3 regions of the Streptomyces sp. R11 genome follow, and region 2 is predicted to be linked to each of the others. Evidence: riboswitches for the same ligand, from Rfam matches in the RefSeq annotation. Region 2 holds a riboswitch; each other region holds the start of a gene.
The links. Region 2 has a riboswitch for cyclic di-AMP ahead of AB5J55_RS24910 (transglycosylase SLT domain-containing protein). Riboswitches for the same ligand answer to the same signal wherever they lie in the genome.
Positions count from the first base shown of each region.

Region 1: linked by a shared signal. The riboswitch ahead of AB5J55_RS31690 (M23 family metallopeptidase) and the one ahead of AB5J55_RS24910 (transglycosylase SLT domain-containing protein) in region 2 are both predicted to bind cyclic di-AMP.
Region 3: linked by a shared signal. The riboswitch ahead of AB5J55_RS05020 (NlpC/P60 family protein) and the one ahead of AB5J55_RS24910 (transglycosylase SLT domain-containing protein) in region 2 are both predicted to bind cyclic di-AMP.

Region 1 covers NZ_CP163432.1:6,873,122-6,876,730, reverse strand. Annotated here, with positions in the region: gene AB5J55_RS31700 (HPr family phosphocarrier protein) at 1-52, shown strand, start outside; gene AB5J55_RS31695 (GntR family transcriptional regulator) at 240-935, opposite strand; gene AB5J55_RS31690 (M23 family metallopeptidase) at 1,134-1,916, opposite strand; cyclic di-AMP (ydaO/yuaA leader) riboswitch at 1,930-2,092, opposite strand; gene AB5J55_RS31685 (M16 family metallopeptidase) at 2,306-3,609, opposite strand, start outside.
Region 2 covers NZ_CP163432.1:5,360,854-5,364,462, forward strand. Annotated here, with positions in the region: gene fahA (fumarylacetoacetase) at 1-588, opposite strand, end outside; gene AB5J55_RS24905 (HAD family hydrolase) at 913-1,743, shown strand; gene AB5J55_RS24910 (transglycosylase SLT domain-containing protein) at 1,779-2,543, opposite strand; cyclic di-AMP (ydaO/yuaA leader) riboswitch at 2,549-2,717, opposite strand; partial or broken gene AB5J55_RS24915 (CocE/NonD family hydrolase) at 3,004-3,609, opposite strand, start outside.
Region 3 covers NZ_CP163432.1:1,097,757-1,101,365, forward strand. Annotated here, with positions in the region: partial or broken gene AB5J55_RS05010 (enolase C-terminal domain-like protein) at 207-721, shown strand; gene AB5J55_RS05015 (NAD-dependent epimerase/dehydratase family protein) at 793-1,851, shown strand; cyclic di-AMP (ydaO/yuaA leader) riboswitch at 1,994-2,171, shown strand; gene AB5J55_RS05020 (NlpC/P60 family protein) at 2,228-3,609, shown strand, end outside.

The sequences.
Region 1 (3,609 bases), 1.5 Mb from region 2:
TCTGGCGAAGCTGGTCTCCGAGGGCCTCGAGGAGCTGCCCGAGACGGTCTGAAGGACCTGAGCGGGACGCCACAACAAGCGGTGAAGCCGCGTCCGCCTTTCCGGCGGGCGCGGCTTCGCTGTTTTCGGCAGGCGGCCCCGCTTTTTGAGGTTGGCGGCCGAGAATTACCCGCACACCTGAAAAAGGGCAGCGTAAATTACCGCCTCCGAATATCCCCTCTTTGTATACGGCGCCCGTGTTAATGCCGCAGGCTCGGCATGTTTACGGGATGTTGCAAATTCCTCACACGCTCCGGGCGATCACCGCGGGAGCCGAAGCGCAACCGGTGCGCGGAGATCGAGCGCTCGGTGTGCAGCGCCGTGATCGCACGGGCGCGCTCGCCGTCGCCGCGCGCCACCGCGTCCACGATCGCGCCGTGCTCGGTCCAGGACTCCACGGGGTCGGCCGGTGCCTCGACGGCGTACATCCAGGCGATCTTGTGCCGCAGCTGGGTCAGCATCGAGGTCAGGGCAGGGCTGCCGGAGGCCTGGGCCAGCGTCTCGTGGAACCAGCCGCCCAGCGAGCGCAGGTCCTCGCTGTTCCCCCGCCTGGCCCGCTCCTGGCCCAGCCTGACCAGGCCGCGCAGGACCTTCAGATGGGCCTCGGTGCGCCGCTGGGCGGCCCGGGAGGCGCCGAGCGGCTCCAGGAGGGTGCGCATCTCCAGCAGGTCGGAGGCCTCCTGCTCGCTCGGTTCGGCGACGCATGCGCCCGCGTGCCGCCGGGTCACCACGAAGCCCTCCGCCTCCAGGGTGCGCAGGGCCTCCCGCACGGGGACGCGGGAGACGCCGTAGCGACGGGCGAGGAGTTCCTCGGTGAGCCTGCCGCCGCGCGCGTGGACCCCGGCGACGATGTCGTCCCGGATCGCGGTGCATACCGAGTGCGCCGGAATACGCATGACCGACCTCCGCCTTAATCCCCGTGAAACGTCGACGAATGACGTGTGTTCAGTGACTCTATTGCAACCGGCGGGAATTTCCGACGGGAGGCCGGAATCCATGGATATTTTTTGGACAGCGGGTCGTTCGAAACGCCGAAAGCCCCGGCTCGGGGAGCCGGGGCTTTCGGAAGACGCGCGGGCGTCAGCGGCGGAGCGTCAGATGTTCACGCCGTGCGAGCGCAGGTAGGCGACGGGGTCGATGTCGGAGCCGTACTCCTGCGTCGTGCGGGCCTCGAAGTGCAGGTGCGGCCCGGTGACGTTGCCGGTGGCGCCGGACAGGCCGATCTGCTGACCGGGGGTGACCGTCTGGCCCACCGAGACGGCTATGGACGACATGTGGCCGTACTGGGTGTACGTACCGTCGTTCATCTTGATCACGACCTGATTGCCGTACGAGCCGCCCCAGCCGGCCTCCACGACGGTGCCGGAGGCCACCGAGTGGACCGAGGTGCCGCTGGCTGCGTGGAAGTCGACGCCGGTGTGGCTGCCGGAGGACCAGACGGCCCCGCCGGCCTTGTAGCCCGTGGAGACGTACGAGCCGGAGATCGGGGCGACGTAGGACAGCAGGCGCTTACGCTCGGCCTCGCGGGCGGCGCGCTCCTTGGCCTCGCGCTCCTTCTTCGCCTTCGCGGCCGCCTTCTTGCGCGCGGCCTCCTCGGCGGCCTTCTTGCGGGCCGCGGCCTCCTTGGCGGCCTGCTCCTGGGCGGCGGCCTGGGCGTCGATCTGGTCGGCGATCGAGTTCTCGACGGCGACGACGGGGATGAGGCCGGTCTGCTCGACGGCCGGTTCGGCGGCGAGCGCCGGGGCGGCCAGGGTGCCGATGACGCCGGTGGCGGTGAGTGCGGCGACGCCCGCGGCGCGGGCGGTGGTGCGCTCGAAGCGGCTGGGGCGACGGTGCTTCCCCGCGGGACGCTTCCCGGTGGCGCAGGTGAACGCCATGAAGTGGCTGGTCCTTTCCTTCCTTCTCGCCTACCGGGTTAGCTGACGGGTTCGGAGCAGGAAGGTCTCCTACGGACCCCCTCGCGGCTGCGCGGGCGTCCGATTCACCCCAGGGACTTCGATGGGTCCCCGGCTCCCCTGGCTCGCGCCGTACGGGGACTCGGCGATGGCTGTCCGGTGCCGCGGGCGCGGCGCAGTGCCTGACGGACAGCCCGGAAGACGCTAAACGGGGCATCTTTCAATCCCCAAACGGATCCTGCCTTTTGTAGTGCATCCCACAGGTCAGACAGGCAACCTCTCCCTCAATTCGGGCATAAAGGGGCCCTGGTGACTCTTCCGTCGCCAGGGCCCCTACGCACGCGTGCCGTCTCCGGCGCCGCGCCAGTCCCCTACTCGGCAGCCACGACGCTGACTTCGCCGATGCCGAGGGCCTCGACGGGCTCCCGGATCTCGGCCGCGTCGCCGACCAGGATCGTCACCAGACGGTCGACCGGGAAGGCGCTCACGGCCGCCGCGGTGGCCTCGACGGTGCCGGTCGCGGCGAGCTGCTGGTACAGCGTCGCCTGGAAGTCGTCGGGCAGGTGCTGCTCGACCTGGTCGGCCAGCGTGCCCGCCACGGCCGCGGCCGTCTCGTACTTCAGCGGCGCCACCCCGACGAGGTTCTGCACGGCGAAGTCCCGCTCGGCGTCGGTGAGTCCCCCGTCGGCGACACCGCGCAGGACCTTCCAGAGGTCGTCCAGGGCGGGACCGGTGTTCGGGGTGTCCACGGAGCCGCTGATGGCGAGCATCGCCGCACCCGAGCCGTCCGGGGCGGAGCGCAGGACCTGCCCGAACGCGCGCACTCCGTAGGTGTAGCCCTTCTCCTCGCGCAGGACCTTGTCCAGGCGGGAGGTGAGGGTGCCGCCGAGGCAGTACGTGCCGAGCACCTGCGCGGGCCAGACGCGGTCGTGCCGGTCGGGGCCCACGCGACCGATCAGCAACTGCGTCTGGACGGCGCCGGGGCGGTCCACGATGACGACGCGCCCGGTGTCGTCCGCGGTCACCGGCGGGACCGGCCGGGGCTGGGCCGGGGAGCCGGTCCAGGCACCGAGGGTGTCGCCGAGGAGGGCGTCGAGGTCCACGCCGGTGAGGTCGCCGACGACCACGACGGTGGACGTCGCCGGACGCACATGGCGCTCGTAGAAGGCACGTACTCCGGCGGAGTCGATGCCGGCGACCGTGTCCTCGGTGCCCTGGCGCGGGCGGGACATGCGCGAGGTCGCCGGGAACAGCTGCCGGGACAACTCCTTGGCGGCGCGGCGCGAGGGGTTGGCCAGCTCGTGCGGGATCTCGTCGAGGCGGTTGCGCACCAGGCGCTCGACCTCGGCGTCCTCGAACCCGGGAGCCCTGAGCGCGTCGGCGAGCAGGCCGAGCGCCTTCGGGAGACGGGAGACGGGCACCTCGAGGCTGACGCGGACGCCCGGGTGGTCGGCGTACGCGTCGAGCGTGGCTCCGCAGCGCTCCAGCTCGGCGGCGAACTCCTCGGCGGTGTGCTTGTCGGTGCCCTCCGAGAAGGCACGCGCCATGATCGTGGCGATGCCGTCCAGGCCCTTCGGCTCGGCCTCCAGGGGCGTGTCCAGGAGGACCTCGACGGCGACGACGCGCTGGCCGGGGCGGTGGCAGCGCAGGACCGTCAGGCCGTTGTCCAGCTTGC
Region 2 (3,609 bases):
GCCGACCTCGGCCTCGATGTCGAGGCGGACCGACGGGCCGAAGACCGGCTCCGCATCGGCGGGGGCCTTGCGCTGGCCGGACGGTCGTACGACGTCCGTGCCGGAGACCACGACTGTGCCGGAGCGGCCGTGGTAACCGATCGGCAGGTGCTTCCAGTTGGGGGTGAGGGAGTCCTCGGCGTCGGGACGGAAGATCTGGCCGACGTTCCGGGCGTGGTTCTCGGAGGCGTAGAAGTCGACGTAGTCCGCGACCTCGAAGGGGAGGTGGAGCGTGACCGAGGAGAGCGGGTGGAGGAGGTCCGCGATGGCCTCCTGGTGCGCCGGCACCGTCACCCACGCCGTCAGTGCGCGCCGTACGTCCGACCACGTGGTGTGGCCCGCGGCGAGCAGTGGGTTCAGGGAGTCCTGGGCGAGTAGCGGGGCGTACGGCGAGCCGAGTGCGTAGGCCGCCTTGCCCGCGTCGAGGACGTGGTCGCCGAGCCGGACGCCGACCCGTCGCGCGGAGTCCGAGCCGGGAAGGGAGAAGACGCCGTACGGAAGGTTGTGCGTGCCGAAGGGGTCGCCCTCGGGGAGATCGAAGGGGGGCATGGGGTGCTGCCTCACTCTCATACGCTCCGTGCCATGTGGTCGGGCCACACGTTACGGGTGAGACGAGGGTCTTGGGCAGTGCGGAACTCGCGTCGCGGGGGCCGCCGAATCAGCAGGTCGCCGTGCGCGGTCACATCGACCAGACGGGGGTCGGTGCCGTCCGGGAGCCCGTGGGCACCACGTGGGGGTGAAATCGCCACAAGCAAAAGGAAGTTGCCCGCGCGGAATCAGAACTGGAACCGGAACAGGTGTCAACGCATGTGAACACAGCAGCCGTCCGGTTCGAGTCGAGTCGATGGGGCCTCCTGTCCGTATTCTCTGATCATGGCCCGACCCATCGCATATTCACTCATCGCCACTGACCTGGACGGGACGCTGCTCCGAGGCGACGACACGCTCTCCGACCGTTCCCTCGACGCACTCGCTCAGGCGGCGGCGGCCGGTGCGCAGCACCTCGTCGTGACGGGGCGGCCGGCGCCCAGAGTGCGCCCGCTCCTCGACGTCCTGGGCAGCCGGGGGCTCGCGGTGTGCGGACAGGGTGCGCAGTTGTACGACGCCGGAGCGGACTGTCTGCTGTGGTCCATCACCCTGGACCGGGAGTTGGCGGAGACCGCGCTCGGCAAGATCGAGGCCGAAGTGGGGCAGGTGTACGCGGCCGTCGACCAGGACGGCGTGGACGGGCTCACGCTCATCGAGCCCGGGTACCTGATGCCGCACCCCACCCTGCCCGCCGTACGTGTCCGGCACCGCGACGACCTGTGGTGCGAGCCGATCAGCAAGGTCCTGCTGCGCCACCCCACCCTGTCCGACGACGAGTTGGCGGCGACGGCGCGGTCGGTGGTCGGCTCCCTCGCGACGGTCACCATGTCGGGGCCCGGGACCGTCGAACTCCAGCCATGCGGCATCACGAAGGCGACCGGTCTCGCGCTCGCCGCCGAGCATCTCGGTCTCGGCGCGCGCGAGACGATCGCCTTCGGGGACATGCCCAATGACATCCCCATGTTCGACTGGGCCGCCCGCGGGGTGGCGATGGCCAACGCGCATCCCGAACTCAAGGCGGTCGCCGACGAGATCACCCTCTCGAACGAGGACGACGGCATCGCCGTCGTCCTCGAGAGGCTGTTCGCGGGGAGCCTGGCCGACTTCGCCCGGTAGGGCATGTCGTCGGCGGCCAGGCCCCGCGCCCGGGCCTAGTAGGGACCGTTCACGTTGTCGATCGAGCCGTAACGCGCGGCCGCGTAGTTGCACGCGGCCGTGATGTTCGCGACCGGGTCGAAGGGGTCGTACACCGTCCCCGGCACGTGGTACGACGCGAAGGTCGGGTCGATGACCTGCAGGAGGCCCTTGGACGGGGTGCCCGCGACGGCGTTGGAGTCCCAGTTGTTGATGGCCTGGGGGTTGCCGGACGACTCGCGCATGATGTTGCGGTGAATGCCCTCGTACGAACCCGGAATTCCGTTTTGCGCCATGATGTCCAGCGCGTTGCGGATCCAGCCGTCCAGGTTGTTCGGGTACGTCTTCACGGAGGACTGGGTGGCCTTGGCGACGCCCGACTTCTTGGCGGGTGCGGACGCCTTGTCGGCCGACTTGCCCGGCGAGCTCGCCTTCTTCGTCGCCCGGACCTCCAGGTCGAGGCCCGGGTGGATCAGACGGGGGTCGTCGCCGACGGCCTTGCGGTTGTCCTTGTAGAGCTGCTTCCAGCCGCCCTGCACGTCGTACCGGTCGGCGATGCCGTAGAGCGTGTCGCCCTTCTTCGTGGTGTACGCGACGGTCTTGGCCTTCACGGCGGCCTGGGGAGCGGCCTGCGCGACGGTGGGGGACTGGGCCGGCTGTGCGGCGCTCGCGGTGGTCGCGCTCAGGAGCGGGATGGCGAGGGCGGCGGTCCCGGTGCCGGCTGCGATGACGTGCCGGGTGAGCGGGTTGGTGCGGGGGCGGCGGTGCTTGCCTCGGGGCATGGCGCTGTTCCTCTCCGGCGCCTGCGAGGTGAGCTGTCGGGTTCGGGCGGGAGATGCCCGGCCGCGCCGCCGTGCGGCGGCGCGACTTCACCCCGAGCCGGTCCGGGGCGCCATCAAGACGTCCGGTCCGGCGACTTACCTGGGTCCCCCGCTCCTGCCGTGCGTGTATGAGTTGCGTGGGTGGGTGGCTCGGGCGGCGGCAGGATTAGGCGTCCGCCCGACTGAGCGGGAACGTATGCGAGAGCACATGCCTGGAACAAGTGCCGTGGTCACCTGTCGGCCGGTTGACCATGGTCTGGTGCGAATGGGGCGCTTGATCCTTTGCGGTTGCCAAGCCTCAACTTGCTGTGGAGCAAGGGGAGACGTGGGTGCGCCGAGACGGTTCCATGAATGGGCGTGAGTGACCCAATTCACTGGCATCCACAAGAGCGGCAAATCGGGCAATGAATCCAACTCGCCTTTAACCGGCTGTCCGTGGAGTCCGTTTCTCCCATGTCCGGTGGAAAAGTACCTCTTCGCCCTCCATGCAGATCACCTCGTTGGAGGCGATGAAGTCCTGCCGGTCGCAGCTGATCTCCGAGCGTGTGCGCACGGTTGCGTCCCACCCCAGCTCCGGGCGGTGCAGGCGGATCGACCAGTCCGAGCGGGTGCGGGCCGACAGGGGGTCCCACTCGTTGATCGTGTACGTCTCCAGCGCTTCCTCGGTGAACTCCAGGCCGTCGGAGTACACGCGCGTGCCGCCGTACCGGGGGGCGACCTCCAGGCGCCACTCGCCCTTGGCCACGTCTCGCACGACGAGGCGCTCGGGGCGGGGCTCGTCCAGCGTGATGGGGGAGTTCACGCCGAGCGGTTCCGCCTGCTCCGGTTCCTCGAAGGTGATCGCTGTGTCGTCTGCTGACTCGTCCAACGCACGCGCGCGTACCGGAAGTTCCAGCGAGCTTCCCGACGGTTCCAGGCCGAAGCCCGCTGCCGAGTCCGGCTGGGGCCAGATCCACGCCAGTACGCGGAGGAGACGGCGAGGCGGATGCGGTGGCCGGGCGGGAAGGCATGGCCGATGCCGTTCAGC
Region 3 (3,609 bases), 4.3 Mb from region 2:
CCAGGTGGTTCACGGAATCTGCACAGCGCTGTCCCCGCGGAGCGCCCCGAGGGCTCCCGCCGGGCCGGAACCCTTTCGCCCACCTCGTTCGACTGGTCGCACGCACGTACGACCTCCTCGAGTCGCACACAACACACCTTGGCCGATTTTCCGGGGGTGACGCGAACTCGACCCGGCACCCAGCCCCATGAGGCCGGGTAAATCCCTTCGACTCGTTCAAGCTCAAGGGCGGTGTGTTCCCGCCCGGCGAGGAGATCGCGGCGATGAAGGCGCTGGCGGAGGCTTCCCCGGACGGCCGCTGCGGCTGGACCCCAACACGGCCTGGACGGTGGAGACTTCACGGCACGTGGCGCGTGAACTGGACGGCGTGCTGGAGTACCTGGAGGATCCCGCCGCGACCACCGCCGGCATGGCGGAGGTGGCGAAGGACTGGCCGCTTCCCCTCGCCACCAGCATGTGCGTGATCGACTGGGAGCATCTGAGGCCGGCGATCGAGCAGAACGCGATCCAGGTGCTCCTCACCGACCACCACTACTGGGGCGGACTGCGCCGCACCCGTGAACTGGCGGCGGTCTGCGAGGTGTTCGGCATCGCCCTGTCGATGCACTCCAACTCGCACCTGGGCATCAGCCTCGCCACGATGACCCACGTGGCGGCGGCCACCCCCGACCTCGACCACTCCTGCGACACGCACGGCCCGTGGAACTCGGCCGACGACGTGAAGCAGTGCTCACTCCCGTGCGAACGACGCTACCGTGATCGACCGGCTTCCGCGCGGGAGAAGGAGTGACGGTGGGCGCAGACGGGTCGACGGCCGTGTTGGTCACCGGAGGCAGCGGGTTCGTCGGAAGTCATCTGGTCAAACGGCTGCTGGAGCGCGGGTATCGGGTCCACGCCACGGTACGCAGCACGGCCGCCACGGCGAAGGTACGCCCCCTGCTGGAGATGCAGGAGGCACATCCGGGCCGCCTCCACCTGTTCGAGGCGGACTTGTTGGCCGAGGGCTCCTTCGACGAGGCGATGACCGGATGCGGAGTGGTGTTCCATGTGGCGTCGCCGTTCCTGATGCCGGAGAAGATCAAGGACGGCCGCAGGGACGTCGTCGATCCGGCCCTGCTCGGCACCCGCAATGTGCTGGCGGCCATCGAGCGCACACCCACAGTCGAAAGACTCGTCCTCACCTCGACCGTGGGTGCGATCTTCGGCGACTACGCCGACGTACTGGCCATGGACGACGCGGTGCTGTCGGAGCGCTACTTCAACACCACCAGCACGATGGAGAACAACCCGTACCACTACGCGAAAACGGTCGCGGAACGCGCGGCGTGGGACGCGGAAGCCGCCCAGGGCCGCTGGCGGATGGTGTCGGTCAACCCCGGCCTGATCCTGGGCCCCTCCCTCACCCCCACCTCCGAGTCCGGCAGCCTCTTCCTGCTGGAGGAGCTGTTCAAGGGCTACTTCTTCTACGGCGCACCCGACTTCAGCTTCACCACGGTGGACGTGCGTGAGGTGGCCGACGCGCACATCGCGGCGGCCCGGAACCCGGACGCGAAGGGCCGCTACATCCTCGCCGCCCGGACCATGACGTCCTTCCACGAGATGTCCCGCATGATCCGGGCCCGCCATCCCCGTGACCTGCGCCTCCCGCGCACCGCGCTCCCGCACTGGCCCGTTCGCGTCCTGGGCCCGGCGTTCGGACTGAGCCAGGACTACATCCGCAAGCACCTCGGCATCCGGTTCCAGGTGGACAACAGCCGCAGCGTGCACGAACTGGGCATCGCCTACCGTCCGATCGAGCAGACGGTCCTCGATCATTACGAAGCGTGGCGAAGTCAGCGCACCGCGAAGTGAATCCGGTCTCTTTCTCACTCGGAGCGTCGAAGGTCACAAAAACGTATCGGACATTTCACATGTCAATCTTCACGCGGGCCTCACAAGTTGGTTAGGTTACGCATCGGACCGCACGACGAACTCCGGCGAACCCCGCCGGGACGCGCGGCCTCCGCCGAGTCCGGTGCGCGCCCGCAAGGGTCCACTGGAGCCGGGGACCCAACCGAACTTGGGGTGAATCGGCCCAACCGCCCTTCGGGGCGCGGGCCGTAGGGCACACCTTCCGGAGACGACCGCCCGAACCCGTCAGCTAACTCGGTAGGCGGAGTACGGAAGGAGTACGTCACCCATGGCGCCGGAACGCACCGCGCGTCCGGGGGCTCTGAGCCTCCCGGGCATGCGCAATTCCGCACTCGCGTCGGCAGCCCTGACCTCTGTGGCCCTGCTCGCCCAGACGGCCAACGCAGCCCCGTCGGCCGCGGACGAGGCGCCGAGCCGCGAGGAGGTCAGCCGGCGGGTCAGCTCCCTCTACGACCAGGCCGAGTCGGACACGGGGACCTTCAACGCCACCCGCGCGGCAGCGACGGGATCGCGGGCGCGCACCGACCGGCCGACGGACACCGCACGCCGGGCCGCCGCCGCGCCCCGTGACAACGAGAGCAGGCACAGCGACCCCGCGCTCGACAGCGTCGCGCGGCAGTGGTTCGACGCCGCCCGTGCGAAGGTGGGTCCGATTGTGCCGGCGGTACTGCCGACCGACCGGATGCCCGAGCGCCCCACCGGGACGCGGTCCGCGCGCCCGGCGAACGGCCCCGATCAGGCGCGGGAGTCGTCGGGCCGTGCCGCCCTGGAGCTGCCCGCCGCGCCGGTCGCCGAGCTCACGTCCGGTGCGGCCACCCGGACGGCTGCCGTGGCCGAGCTGACCGCCGGGCCCGTTGCCGCACTTCCGGGCGCTTCGGAGGCACCGCAGCAGACGACCGCAGGGAGCGCCCTCGCCCTGCCCCTCCCGGCCGCCGAGCCCACGGCCGAGCCGCAGGAGCGGTCCGCGCTGCGCACGACCAAGGAGCAGAACCAGCGCAAGCTCGACCGGGCCCGCGCGTTGCTGTCCGCGTACAGCGCACGGCAGAGCGCGCCGCTCGCGGCGATCGAGGCGGCGCCGGTCACCGACACCTGGGGGGCCGCGCCGACCCAGGCCCAGCCCACGGCCGATGCGTATCCCTCTGCCGACGCACAATGGCAGGCACTGCAGGCACAGGGGCCGGCCGACCTCACCACGGTCCCGGCCGGTACGACGGCCTGGGCCGCGTCGACGCCCTGGAGCACCACGCCGGACCCGCTCACCGACCCACTTCCGGCAGTCACCACGCCGGACCCGCTCACCGACCCACTCCCCTCAGTCGTCGCGCCGGACCCGCTCACCGACCCACTCCCGGCAGTCACCACGCCGGACCCGCTCACCGACCCTCTCCCCTCAGTCGTCGCGAGCCAGGACATCGCCACGGGCCAGACCGCGATCCCGGGTCCGGCAATCACCGCTGCCGACCAGACCCTCGACACGAACCCGTCCGTCGAGCCGAGCGCCGCCCTCACGTCAACGGGCCCGCAGGACACCCGGGCCCTGCGCGCCCTGGACTTCGCCCGCGCCCAGCTCGGCAAGCCCTGCGTCTGGGGCACGACGGGCCCGGAGGCCTACGACGGGCCCGGCCTCACCCAGGCCGCCTGGAAGGCCGCGGGCATCGCCCTCCCCCGCACCGCACCGGAACAGGCGACCGCCGGCCG